DNA from 3 places in the Kaistia sp. MMO-174 genome. Region 3 is predicted to be linked to each of the others. Evidence: predicted binding sites of a transcription regulator. Region 3 holds the regulator's gene; each other region holds the start of a gene.
What was found. Region 3 encodes LexA, which represses DNA repair genes until DNA is damaged. Its sites were predicted from a motif close to TGTTCNNNNTGTGTTCNG; they were not measured.
Positions count from the first base shown of each region.

Region 1: a site for LexA is predicted at 1,891-1,908, ahead of WFK98_RS25850 (helicase-related protein). Genes of this name have one in related genera too.
Region 2: a site for LexA is predicted at 3,507-3,524, ahead of uvrA (excinuclease ABC subunit UvrA). Genes of this name have one in related genera too.

Region 1 is NZ_JBBCUO010000008.1:39,754-44,394, forward strand. Features, by position in the region: gene rpmB (50S ribosomal protein L28) at 1-66, opposite strand, end outside; gene WFK98_RS25845 (DUF3108 domain-containing protein) at 322-1,179, shown strand; gene WFK98_RS25850 (helicase-related protein) at 2,016-4,641, shown strand, end outside.
Region 2 is NZ_JBBCUO010000002.1:750,993-755,633, reverse strand. Features, by position in the region: gene WFK98_RS09520 (hypothetical protein) at 1-169, shown strand, start outside; gene uvrA (excinuclease ABC subunit UvrA) at 427-3,354, opposite strand; gene WFK98_RS09510 (single-stranded DNA-binding protein) at 3,643-4,143, shown strand; gene WFK98_RS09505 (iron-containing alcohol dehydrogenase) at 4,381-4,641, opposite strand, start outside.
Region 3 is NZ_JBBCUO010000002.1:257,773-262,413, reverse strand. Features, by position in the region: gene WFK98_RS07195 (hypothetical protein) at 1-597, shown strand, start outside; gene lexA (transcriptional repressor LexA) at 825-1,529, shown strand; gene WFK98_RS07185 (ComEC/Rec2 family competence protein) at 1,523-4,003, opposite strand; gene gltX (glutamate--tRNA ligase) at 4,163-4,641, shown strand, end outside.

The DNA of each region.
Region 1 (4,641 bases), on a different contig from region 3:
GTTGGCATGGCTGACGGTGTTGCCGGTCATAACGGCCTTGCCGGTCAACTCGCAGACACGGGACATAACAAAAATCCTTCTATTCCGCCGCAACGCGCCGGTCTCGGCCTCGATCGCAGCAGGGGTATCGGAAAGTGGGCCTTCTCATAGTGGCCGAAGCTTCGCCCGTCAAGCATTCAGCGCGGGATGACTAGTGACGAAGACGGGGCAAATCACCTAGAATCGCACGATGTGATTTGGGGGCATCATCACGACCACGAAGCTGGAGCCGATCCCGGGACGGGAATCGGCCTTGGCCGCTCCTTCGACGGAACCCTTTTCATGCGACCGCTCCGCATCCTCCGCGCCCTTGTCCTGCCGGCCCTCCTCGGCGCCGCGCCCACGACTTCGGTCGCGCCGATCGCCCAGGCCGCGCCTGCCGGCCCGCAATCCGGCAAGGTCGACGCCAGCTATACCATCCTGCTCGGCGGCATCACCATCGGTCGTTTCGCCCTCGACACGGTTTTCGACGGCAAGGGCTACACCATCACGGTGCGCGGCACGACCAGCGGCGTCACCCGCTTCGTCTCCGACGGCAAGGGCTTCCTGAAGAGCAGCGGCAGCATCGTCGGCTCGCGCGTCCTGCCGGCCGCCTACCTGCTCGACACCAGCGAGAACGGCCAGCGCAACAGCAGCGTCTCGATGCAGATGAACGCCGGCAACATCGTCCAGGTCGCCGCCCTGCCGCCGCTCGCCAAGAAGGCCGACCGCGTGCCGCTCTTGCCACAGCACAAGCGCAACATCTTCGATCCCCTGAGCGCGATGATCGTGCCGCTGCCCAAGGGCAACATGACGGCCGCCTGCAACCGCACGGTTCCCGTCTTCGACGGCTGGCAGCGCTTCGACGTCAAGCTCTATTACAAGGGCACGGCCGAGGTCGACGGCCTGAACGGCTCCTACAAGGGCTCGGTCGTCGTCTGCGGCGCGCGCTACGTCCCCGTCGCCGGCCACCGGCCGACGCGCGAGGCGATCGAATACATGGAAAACAACAAAGCGCTCGAGGTCTGGCTGGCGCCGGTCGAGGCGCTCGGCGTGATGATGCCCTACCGGATGCAGATCGGGACCGAGGTCGGCATGCTGACGATCCACGCCTCCCGCTTCGTCGGCGAGGCCGAGAGCCAGCGCGCCTCGGTGGAGTGAGACTCCGGGCTACGGTCCGCCAGCCTCCAACTGCAAGCAAGCCCCTCACCCCACCCTCTCCCGCGAGCGGGCGAGGGCTTTGCCGCCGGCGGACGGGTTAGAGGCCGCATCTCCCTGGACAACGGACAGAATGATGCCGGCGTCCGACCGGCTCCGCCCGCCCCCTCGCCCGCTCGCGGGAGAGGGCTGGGGTGAGGGCCTTTCTTCCTCACATACGCAAGGACGTGCCATCGCGCTGTCGCAATGCCGCGATAGACGCCGTTTGTCCGACCGGGCGCGAATGCCGCCTGTCTCGAATTGCGACACGGTCCGGGCCATCCGTTAATCCCGACAGGGCCGAGATACACCATCGGGCGGAACGGCCCTTGCCGCCAATCGGGCGCGCGCCCCGCCGATGGGGTCTGAACGGCAACCGCCCACCAGCGCTAGTCGGCACGAATCGGGAACCGCGATTCGCCAGCGATTCGTCCATGCTCCGTTCCGGATTCGATCGAATTCTTAAACGGCACCGCGTGGAATGGGTTGAAATCATTCACCTTTCGCTAACCATGCCGGCATGGCGCCAAGGGTGAAAGCGTTAACGCCGAAAGGGCCGCTCCGGTCCGCGCGACGGCGGCTGCGGCACTATTTCGTGGCGCTTCCGGATGGCCGGCACATATATGGTGGTGAACAGAACGCGATTTCCGGCGAGTCAGCGATTCGGACATCGTTTGTTCCAGAAAGGTTCCAAAGTTTAATCGGGACCGTCTGCGGCAAGAATTCGAGTCTGTTTTGTGTGCCGATAAGATACAGAACAGGCTCGGAAGCGTTGATCTGGAAGTGAGACTGCCCGCGATATGAATGAACGGACAAGACCACCAGGCGCCGGAGCGGGCGGGCGCAACGTCACTGCCGTCCTGGGTCCGACAAACACCGGCAAGACGCATCTGGCGATCGAGCGAATGCTGGCGCATTCCTCGGGGATCATCGGCCTGCCGCTGCGCCTGCTCGCGCGCGAGGTCTATGGCCGCATCGCCGCCCGCATCGGCACGGAATCGGTGGCGCTGATCACCGGCGAGGAAAAGATCGTCCCGCCCAATCCGCGTTTTCGCGTCTGCACGGTGGAGGCGCTGCCCTCGCACACGGACGTTTCCTTCGTGGCGATCGACGAGATCCAGCTCGCCGCCGATCTCGACCGCGGCCATGTCTTCACCGACCGGCTGCTCAATCTGCGCGGGCGCGACGAGACGCTGCTTCTCGGCGCCGCCACCATGCGAGGCATCCTGGAAAAGCTGCTGCCCGGCATCGAGGTGATCACCCGGCCGCGCATGTCGATGCTGACCTATGCCGGCTCGAAGAAGATCACCCGCCTGCCACGCCGCTCGGCCGTCGTCGCCTTCTCGGCCGACGAGGTCTATGCGGTGGCGGAGCTGATTCGGCGCCAGCGCGGCGGCGCCGCCGTCGTGCTGGGATCGCTCTCGCCGCGCACGCGAAACGCCCAGGTCGAGCTTTATCAGTCGGGCGATGTCGATTTTCTCGTCGCCACCGACGCGATCGGCATGGGCCTCAATCTCGATGTCGACCATGTCGCCTTCGCGCAGGAGCGCAAGTTTGACGGGTTCCAGTATCGCCGGCTGACGGCGGCCGAGCTCGGCCAGATCGCCGGCCGCGCCGGCCGCCACACCCGCGACGGCAGCTTCGGGGTCACCGGCCAGGTCGATCCCTTCGAGGACGAGCTGATCGAGGCGCTCGAGAGCCACCACTTCATGCCGGTCCGGACGCTGCAATGGCGCAATCGTGCGCTCGATTTCCGTTCGATCGACGCGCTGCGCGCCAGCCTGGACCGGCCGCCGGGCATGGAAGGCCTGTCGAAGGCGCCGCCTTCCGAAGACGTGACGGTGCTCGAAATCCTCGCCCGCGATCCCGGCATCCGGGCGCTGGCCGACCGGCGCGAACGGCTCGAACTGCTGTGGGATATTTGCCAGACGCCCGATTATCGACGCATTGCACCGGCTAATCATGCCGAGCTGGTCGGCGATATCTTCACCTTCGTCGCGCGCGAAGGGGCGGTGCCGGATGACTGGTTTAAGCGTCAGGTCGCCTTTGCAGATCGCACAGATGGCGATATCGATACGCTCGCCAACCGCATTGCGCACATTCGGACATGGACCTTTGCGGCAAACCGGCCTAACTGGCTTAAGGATCCTCGCCATTGGCAGGAGCGCACCCGCGCGATAGAGGATCGTCTTTCCGATGCGCTCCACGAAAGGCTCACCCAGCGTTTCGTGGATCGGCGCACCAGTGTACTGATGAAGCGGCTTAGAGAAAACGCCATGCTTGAAGCAGAAATCACGACCTCCGGCGATGTGCTGGTCGAGGGACAGCATGTCGGAAGCCTGCAGGGTTTCCGCTTCACGCCAGATCCCCAGGCCGACGGACCGGACGCCAAGGCGATCGGCGCCGTGGCGCAGAAGGCGCTTGCCGGCGAGATCGAGCGCCGCGCCGAGAAGATCGGCAATGCGCCCAATCCCGAATTCCTGCTGTCGACCGACGGCACGCTGCGCTGGCTCGGCGCGCCGGTGGCCCGCATCGTCGCGACCGACGATGCGCTGCGCCCGCGCCTGATCCTGCTCGCCGATGAGGGCCTGACCGGCCCGGCGCGCGAGCGCGTGCAGGACCGCGTCGACATCTGGCTGAAGAGCCACATCGAGACGCTGCTGAAGCCGCTGTTCGAGCTGCTCGCCGGCGTCGAGCTTTCGGGTCCGGCCCGCGGCATCGCCTTCCGCCTCGTCGAGGGCCAGGGCGTGCTGGAGCGCTCCGAGCTCGCGGAGGAGATCAAGGCGCTCGACCAGGAGGCCCGCTCGGGCCTGCGCAAGCTCGGCGTCCGCTTCGGCGCCTACCACATCTACGTCCCGGCGCTGCTGAAGCCCGCCCCGAGCGCGCTGAACGCCATGCTCTGGGCGCTGAAGAACCAGGGCCTCGACGCCCCGGGCCTGATCGAGCTGCCGCAGCTTTCGGCCACCGGCCGCACCACGGTGCCGGTCGATCCGAGCTTCGCCCGCCCGCTCTACCGTGTCGTCGGCTATCGCATCGCCGGCAATCGCGCCGTCCGCATCGACATCCTCGAGCGGCTCGCGGACATCATCCGCCCGCTGATCGCCTGGAAGCCGACCTCCGACAATCTCGTGCCGCCCGAGGGCGCCGTCGACGGCAACGGCTTCACCGTCACCGTGGCGATGACCTCGCTGCTCGGCTGCTCGGGCGAGGACTTCGCCGGCGTGCTGAAGTCGCTCGGCTACCGCCTCGACCGCCGTCCGGCGCCGCCGAAGGCCGCGCCCGTGGCGGAAGAAGCGGCCCCGGCCGTGACCGTCGTTTCGGAAGAGACGGTGGAGACCACCGAGACCGTCACCGAGGAGGCGCCGGCCGCCGAGACGGAGACGACGACCGAGGAAACCGTCGAGACCACCGTCACCGAGGCGGGGA
Region 2 (4,641 bases), 490 kb from region 3:
GACGCCGCTCAGCTATGCGGGCGTTGCGCGCCGGACCACGCGCCGCGCCGTCGTCGGCGGGGCCTATGTCGGTGGCGCCTATGTCGCCGCGCCCTATGCGGTGGCGCCCCGCGCCGGCTGCGTCCGCGTCGTCGATGCCTATGGCCGGGTCTACTGGCGCTGCGTGTAGGGGGCGATCCGGCTGGCGCGCTTGCATGCCAGACGTGGTGGTCCGAGAAAGACCCTCACCCCAACCCTCTCCCGCTCGCGGGAGAGGGGGAGCGCAGCGTCTGTCCCATGGAACTCGCCATCGATGCCGGCAAAGCACGGGGCTCCCGATCAATGCCGGCCGAAACCCTCGCCCGCTTGCGGCAGAGGGTAGGGTGAGGGCCTTGCTTCCCGGCATATCAGCCTGAAACAGCCCTCGCCGCGGAAGCAGGCAGTCTACTATTCGGCCGCGACGGCCTTGCGCTTGCGGCCGGTGGCACGGGCCTTCTCCAGCACGGGCTTCAGGAACTGGCCGGTATAGCTGCGCGGCTCCTTCGCGATGTGCTCCGGGGTGCCGACCGCGACGATCTCGCCGCCGCCATCGCCGCCTTCCGGGCCGATGTCGATGATCCAGTCGGCCGTCTTGATCACCTCGAGATTGTGCTCGATGACGACGACTGTGTTGCCCTGGTCGACCAGCGAGTGCAGCACTTCCATCAGCTTGGCGACGTCGTGGAAATGCAGGCCGGTCGTCGGCTCGTCGAGGATATAGAGCGTCTTGCCGGTGGCGCGGCGCGACAGTTCCTTGGCGAGCTTGACGCGCTGCGCCTCGCCGCCGGAGAGCGTCGTCGCCTGCTGGCCGACCTTGACGTAGCCAAGGCCGACTTCCTCCAGCGTCGCCATCTTGTCGCGAATGCCGGGCACGGCCTGGAAGAACTCCTTCGCCTCCTCGACCGTCATGTCGAGCACGTCGGCGATCGACTTGCCCTTGAACTTCACGTCCAGCGTCTCGCGGCTGTAGCGCTTGCCCTTGCAGACCTCGCAGGTCACGTAGACGTCGGGCAGGAAGTGCATCTCGATCTTGATGACGCCGTCGCCCTGGCAGGCCTCGCAGCGGCCTCCCTTGACGTTGAACGAGAAGCGGCCGGGACCGTAGCCGCGCACCTTCGCCTCCGGCAGGCCGGCGAACCATTCGCGGATCGGCGTGAATGCGCCGGTATAAGTGGCCGGGTTGGAACGCGGCGTGCGCCCGATCGGCGACTGGTCGATGTCGATGATTTTGTCGATCAGCTCCAGCCCCTCGATCCGGTCATGCGGGGCGGGATGGAGATGGGCGCCGTTCAGCCGCCGCGCCACGGCGGCATAGAGCGTATCGATCAGGAAGGTCGACTTGCCGCCGCCGGAAACGCCGGTCACGCAGGTGAAGGTGCCGAGCGGGATATCGGCAGAAACGTTCTTCAGATTGTTGCCGCGGGCGCCGACGACGCTGATCTTTCGCGTTTTCGAGATGGCGCGGCGGGTCTCCGGCATCTCGACCGAGAGTTCGCCGGTCAGATACTTGCCTGTCAGCGAGTTCGGATTGGCCATCACCTCGGCAGGCGTCCCCTTGGCGATGATCTGGCCGCCATGCACGCCCGCTTCCGGCCCGACGTCGACGACATAGTCGGCGGTCATGATCGCGTCCTCGTCATGCTCGACGACGAGGACGGTGTTGCCGATGTCGCGCAAGTGGCGCAGCGTCTCGAGCAAGCGTTCATTGTCGCGCTGATGCAGGCCGATCGACGGCTCGTCCAGCACGTAGAGCACGCCGGTCAGGCCGGAGCCGATCTGCGAGGCGAGGCGGATGCGCTGGCTCTCGCCGCCCGAAAGCGTGCCGGAATTGCGCGACAGCATCAGGTAGTCGAGGCCGACATCGACCAGGAAGGAAAGCCGCTCGCGGATCTCCTTCAGGATGCGGACGGCGATTTCGTTCTGCTTCTCGTTCAACTGGGCCGGCAGGCCCTCGAACCACGTCGCCGCGTTGCGGATCGACATCTGCGAGACCTGGGCGATGTGGTTGCCGGCGATCTTGACCGCCAGCGCTTCCGGCTTCAGGCGCGCGCCGCCGCAGGCCTTGCATGGCGTCGAGGCCTGGTAGCGCTCGATTTCCTCGCGGGCCCAGTTCGATTCCGTCTCGCGCCAGCGCCGCTCCAGATTGGTGACGACGCCCTCGAAGCTCTTCTGCGTGCGATAGGAGCGGGTGCCGTCATTGTAGACGAACTCGATCTCGCCCTTGCCGGTGCCGAACAGGATGGCGTTCTGCGCCGCCTCCGGGATCTTGTCCCAGGGCTCGTTCATCGAGAAGTCGTAGTGGCGGGCGATCGCTTCCAGCGTCTGCGCGTAATAGGGCGAGGACGACTTGGCCCAGGGCGCCACCGCGCCCTGCTTGAGCGAGACGGAGCCGTCCGGCACGACCAGATCCGGGTCGATCTTCTTTTCCGAGCCGAGGCCGTCGCATTCCGGGCAGGCGCCGAACGGGTTGTTGAACGAGAACAGGCGCGGCTCGATCTCGGCGATGGTGAAGCCGGAGACGGGGCAGGCGAACTTCTCCGAGAACAGGATCCGCCGCTCGTTGCCCTTCTCGTCCTTCTCGTCGGCAAATTCCGCGACGGCGATGCCGTCCGCGAGTTCGAGCGCTGTCTGGAAACTGTCGGCAAGACGCGAGGTGATGTCGCCGCGGACGACGATGCGATCGATCACCACGTCGATGTCGTGCTTCAGCTTCTTGTCGAGAACGGGGGCTTCCGAGATCTCGAAGAAAACGCCGTCGAGCTTGATGCGCTGGAAGCCCTTCTTCTGGAGCTCGGCCAGCTCCTTCTTGTACTCGCCCTTGCGGCCGCGGATCATCGGCGCCAGCAGATAGAGCCGGGTGCCCTCCGGCAGCGCCATGACGCGGTCGACCATCTGGCTCACCGTCTGGCTCTCGATCGGCAGGCCCGTCGCCGGCGAATAGGGGACACCGACGCGCGCGAACAGCAGGCGCATGTAGTCGTAGATCTCGGTGACGGTGCCGACCGTCGAGCGCGGGTTCTTCGAGGTCGTCTTCTGCTCGATCGAGATGGCGGGCGACAGGCCGTCGATCTGGTCGACGTCCGGCTTCTGCATCATCTCCAGGAACTGGCGCGCATAGGCGGACAGGCTCTCGACATAGCGGCGCTGTCCCTCGGCATAGATGGTGTCGAAGGCGAGCGACGACTTGCCCGAGCCGGAAAGGCCGGTCAGCACCACGAGCTTGTCGCGCGGGATGTCGATATCGATATTCTTCAGATTATGCTCGCGCGCGCCCCGCACCGAAATGAACTTGCCGGCGGTCGCGCCGGAAAGCCGCGCGTCATCATGCTGAGCCATGTGTCGTCTGTCCAAATGGAAGGGGCTGGCGTCCGGAGACACCAAGGCCCAAATTTAGGCTATCGGCCTCTCCATACAAGGAGCAGGCTGGGATTGTCGCGGTCTTCGGCTGATTCACCTGACGGGATCTTGCCAGTTCGGCCGGAATTGTCTAGAACAAAAAGAGAACGCTGGGGATCCGGATGGCCCCGGCTGGATTGTTCTGGTGGACAAGGCCTGATTGTCGCGCGCGGGCCGTGTCATTTCGGGATAGTTTGGGGCCAGCAAAGAGGCAAGAAGGAACAGACCATGGCCGGAAGCGTCAACAAGGTCATTCTCGTCGGCAATCTCGGGCGCGACCCGGAAGTGCGGCGCATGAATTCAGGCGAGTCGGTCGTCAATCTGAACATCGCCACGTCGGAGACCTGGCGCGACAAGCAGAGCGGCGAGCGCAAGGAAAAGACCGAGTGGCACCGCGTGGTGATCTTCAACGAGAACCTCGCCAAGGTCGCCGAGCAGTATCTGAAGAAGGGCTCGAAGGTCTATGTCGAGGGCCAGCTGCAGACCCGCAAGTGGACCGACCAGTCGGGCGCCGAGAAGTTCACGACCGAAGTCGTGCTGCAGCGTTTCCGCGGTGAGCTGACCCTGCTCGACGGTCGCGCCGGTGGCAGCGAACAGTCGGACTACCAGGGCGGCGGCGATTTCGGCCGTTCGAGCCCGCTGGAAGCGCCGCGCGGCGGCGGAATGTCGCGCCAGCCGGCCGCTTCGTCCTCCTACGCGGCCGACCTCGACGACGACATCCCGTTCTAGGATTTTGGATCGTCCGGCGCACTTCACCTCTCCCGTGGGGAGAGGTCGACGGCCGAAGGCCGGCGGGTGAGGGCGCAGGGAACCATCCGGTGAGGTCGTAAACCCTCACCCGGCTCTTCGAGCCGACCTCTCCCTCAGGGAGAGGTGAAGAGCCCAGATCGTCTTGGATGAGAAATGGAAAGACCCGGGAAGCGGCCGCTTCCCGGGTTTTATGTTTCGGCGCCGGGATGGCGCCGATCAGACCATCACGCCGTCGAGGATGGCGCGGAATTCCTCCGCCGTCGCGGCGCGCGGGTTGGTGGCGTAGGAATGGTCGGCGAGCGCCCGCTCCACCACCCACGGCAACACCTCCTCGGCGACGCCGAGCGTCTTCAGGCCGGCCGGGATGCCGAGACGGCGGTTCAGCGCATCGAGCTCGTCGGCGAGATCGGCCGAAGCGGGCAGTCCCATGGCGGCGGTCAGGCGATCGATCTTGGCCGGCACCGTCTCGCGGTTGAA
Region 3 (4,641 bases):
GACGATCGCGCCGCCACGGGCGTGTTCAGTTCCGAGGCGGGCCGTCGCCGCATCCTGCTTCAGGAGGCACGAAAGGCCGGCGCGGACTGGATCCTCGCCGTTGACCCGGACGAGCGCTTCGAAGCCGGCGTGCGCTCCCGGATCAGACGACTGATGGCCGAGTCCGGTCGCGTCGCCTGGGGTTTTCGCTTCCGGGAAATGTACACGCCGACGACCTATCGCATCGACGGCATCTGGGGGAAGAAGATCCGCTATTGCCTGTTCACGATGTTCGACCCGGCCGAGCGCACGGACACGGGGCTGCACGACCTCTGGTTTCCCAGGGACGGCGGCTTCCAGACAAGGCATTGCGACCTTGACCTGTATCATCTCAAGATGATTGCCCCCGCACGCCGTCTGGCGCGGCGCGACCTCTATAATTTCCTCGATCCGAACCGCGCCGACCAGCCGATCGGCTATGACTACCTGGCCGAGGAACGGGACGCCGCCTTCGAGACGATCCCGCGCAACCGCCTCTACCACCCTGCCCATGTCGACGATGGCGGCCTATGGATGCAGGATCTCGGCTCGCTCCGGAAACACCCGATCGGCGAATAGGATACGCCTGCGGCCACCTCCCACGCCGGGGTCGACAGCAGACGACGACGCCCCGCCACGCCGTGCCTAACCGCGTGGGCCACCCTAGTCGCGCGTCCCGCGCGAACCCGGCCGCGCATCGCAAGCCATCGCCTTGCAGAACACATGGGGAACAGCTATCCTGTTCGTGTTTTGTACCTTGGCGATTCTGTCGTCATCCCTGGCAAGATTGGCAGCGCGAGAACGAGATGCTCACCCGGAAGCAGTATGAACTCCTCATGTTCATCCAGGAGCGCCTCAAGGAAGCGGGCGTCCCTCCCTCCTTCGACGAAATGAAGGACGCGCTGGACCTGCGCTCCAAATCCGGCATCCACCGCCTGATCAAGGCGCTGGAAGAGCGCGGCTTCATTCGCCGCCTGCCCAACCGGGCCCGCGCGCTGGAGGTCGTCCGCCTGCCGGAGACGATGACGCCGGCGATGGCGCGGCCGAAAAAGCAGGCCTTCTCGCCCAGCGTGATCGAGGGCAGCCTGGGCAAGTCCCGTCCGGTGGAGGACGTGCACGAGGCCGGCGAGCCGGTGATCATCCCGGTCATGGGCCGGATCGCCGCCGGTGTGCCGATCTCGGCCATCCAGACCCAGAGCCATGTGATCGCCGTGCCGCCCGACATGCTGCGCGGCGGCGAGCATTTCGCCCTCGAGGTGCGTGGCGATTCGATGATCGAGGCCGGCATCCTCGACGGCGACACGGTGCTGATCCGCAAGAGCGACAATGCCGATTCCGGCGACATCGTCGTGGCGCTGGTCGACGAGGAGGAAGCGACACTGAAGCGGCTCCGCCGCAAGGGCGCTTCGATCGCGTTGGAGGCCGCCAACCCGGCCTATGAAACCCGAATCTTCGGACCGGACCGTGTCCGTATCCAGGGCAAGCTGGTCGGCCTGTTGCGCACCTACTGATCCGCCGGCTCCGCTTCATAGGCCGGCATCCAGGGGCGCCGCACCGGCGGGTAGGCGGCGCGGAGCTCGAAAGCGACGGCCGGGCGCGGCGCGGTTGCGGCTGTGGTTTCCGGGGCCGCGGCCGGTGGTTCGGGCGCGAGCACGTCCTCGTCGTCGGCATTTCGCTCGACGAGGTCGTAGCGTGACGGGCCGCGTCCCGATGCGAGCCCGACGAACTCACCATCGGCGCCAAGAATTGACGGCTTCTGAGCATCCAGTTTCGAGGAATCTGGCTTCGGCGCATTGGGCACCGTGGCTTGCGGCGCCGGGCCCGGGGATTCCTCCTTCTCCGCGAACGACAGTGCGATCGAGCCGGTGCGCGCCAGCACATGGCGGTCTATGACGGCGGCATGGCGGGCGCAGTTTTCGGGCGCGGCGAGAGGTGTCACCACCAGCGAGGCGCGCCGGCAATCCTCCTCGAAGGCCGATCGGTCGAGCGCCAGCGCCACCCGCCGGCCGTCGGGCAACAATCCCACGCAGCCCGACGCATCGCAGCCGCCCGCCTGAACCACGCCCGCCTCCCTGGCGTCGCGGCCGTCACCGTCCGAACGCAGCCATATCTCGCTGATGAAGCGGTCCGGATCGCCCGCGACGATGCGATAGGCGCCATCCTCGCCCCGGATCGCCAGCTGCTTTCCATCCGCGGCGACGAGGATGCCGGGCCGCGCCGGCATCAAGGCGAGTGCGGTGCCGAGCAACATCGGCAGGAGGCCCAATAGCCGCCAGCGCTCGTGCCAGAGCGCCAGCCAGACGAAGCCGGCGACGAAGAGGAGCAGCGCGGCGGCGCCCGGCATGGCCGCGCCGCCGGATTGACCGGACCAGTGGCTGACCGTCGCCGAGACGCCGAGCATGCCGCCGATGCCCCAATCCATCACCCAGAGCGGCAAAGCCTCGAGCCCGAAGGGCATGGCGAGCACGGAGAGCAGCGCGAAGGGCATGACGAGAAAATCGGTCAGCGGCATCGCGGCGACATTGGCGAGGATCGACAGCGGCGCCATGCGCTGGAAGTGATAGAGCGCGAAGGGCGTGGTGCCGAGGCCGCCGAGCAGCGACGTCACCGCCATGCCGCCGACGAACAGGGCGAATTGCCGGGGGACGGCCGCCGCCCTGCTGCGGTTCCCAACGAGGCCGGGTTCGGCGCGGCGCCTGCGACGGTCGGCCAGGATCTCGAAGCCGGCGACGAGCGCCACCGTGGCGGCGAACGACATCTGGAAGCTGGCGGAAAGGATGCTCTCCGGCGTGATCGCGAGCACCAGCAGTCCGGCGAGCGCGACATTGCGCATCGAGATCGCGCGCCGGTCGAGCAGGACGGCGAGGAAGACGATCGAGGTCATGATGAAGGAGCGCTGCGCGGCGACGTCGAGGCCGGAAATCAGCAGGTAGAAGCCGCTGACCAGCAGCGCCGCGATCGCCGCCCACTTCTTGATGGGCCGCCGGAGCGCCAGCGACGGGATCAGCGCCAGCCCGGCCCTCACGCTCCAGAACACGACGCCGGTCACCAGCACCATGTGCAGGCCGGAGACCGAGAGCACATGCGCGAGGCCGGAGAGGCGAAGGTCGTCCTCGGTCTTCTCGGCCAGCCCGCCGGCGTCGCCGATGATGAGCGCCGAGGCGATGTAGCGGCTCTCGCCGTCGAGGCCGGCGACGATGCGGGCGCGGATCGCCTCGCGGACGGCCTCCAGCGGCTGGCGCAGGCGGATCGACAGCGGCGCTGGGCCGATGTCGGCCGGCCTGGCCGCGCCATAGGCGAAGCCCGTCGCGCCGATGCCGCGGAAATAGGAATCGCGGGCGAAATCATAGCCGCCCGGCAGCACTGGCCCCGAAGCCGGCCGAAGCCGCGCCAGAACGGAGACGCCGTCGCCGACATTGGGCGCCGTCTTGCCGCGCACGGTGACGGTGACCCGCTGCGGCACGGTCGTGACGCGCCTTGCGTCCAGGCTCGCGACCCGCAGCGTCAATCGGTATCCGCCACGCCGCGCCTTGCGGTCCTCGACCCAGCCCGTGACCGTCCCCGTCACCTGCCGCTCGAGCACCCGCGTCGCCAGATTGTCGGTGCGGAGCTTCATCGCGGCCGTGCCGCTCGCGGCCATCGCCAGCACGATGAGCAGGCGGACCGCGCCGGCGCTCTGCCGCCGCCAGACCGCGAGGGCCCAGAGCAGGACGGCGAGGCCCGCCAGCGCAGCGAAGGACGGCTCGGACGGCAGCGCGAAATAGATGAGGGCGCCGATGCCGAAGAGGACGGGCAGCCAGGGAAAGCCGCGCCCCGCCTCGATCTCGCGCTCCAGCCAAGCGCCGGCGCCGAGCTGCAGGCGGTCCAGCGCGGCAGCGGCGCGGGTGGCCGGCGAGGCGCCGCCCGGCACGAGCAGTCGGCGGGCGCGCAACGCGTCCGGCGGATCGCGCCCCCCCTCCTTCTCGCGCGGATCGAGCTCAGTCATGCCCCCGCCTTTTCGCAGCTGGGCAAAGCGGGCCGGGCGTTTCCAAACCCGTTTGGCCCCTGCGCGACCCTATGCTACATGACCTGCCGCAGATCGCCGAGTGGCGAGACTCCATGCCCCTTGGCTTCCTTGCGGCTCCCCGCACATCGAGATCAGTCCATGTCCAAACCGGTCGTCACCCGCTTCGCCCCCTCGCCTACCGGATTCCTGCACATCGGCGGTGGCCGCACCGCCCTGTTCAACTGGCTCTATGCGAAGCATACGGGCGGCAGAATGCTGCTGCGGATCGAGGACACGGACCGCGAACGCTCGACCGAGGCCGCCATCGACGCCATCCTCGACGGCCTGAAGTGGCTCGGCCTCGACTGGGACGGCGAGACCGTGTTCCAGTTCGCCCGCGCGCCGCGTCATCGCGAGGTGGTCGAGGAGCTGCTCGCGGCCGGCAAGGCCTATCGCTGCTACTGCACGCCGGCCGAGCTCGACGCGATGCGCGAGAAGGCGCGGGCCGAGGGCCGCGCGCCGCGCTATGACGGCACCTGGCGCGACCGCGACCCGTCCGAGGCGCCGGCCGGGGTCAAGCCCGCCATCCGCATCAAGGCGCCGCTCGAGGGCGAGACGGTGATCGAGGACCTCGTACA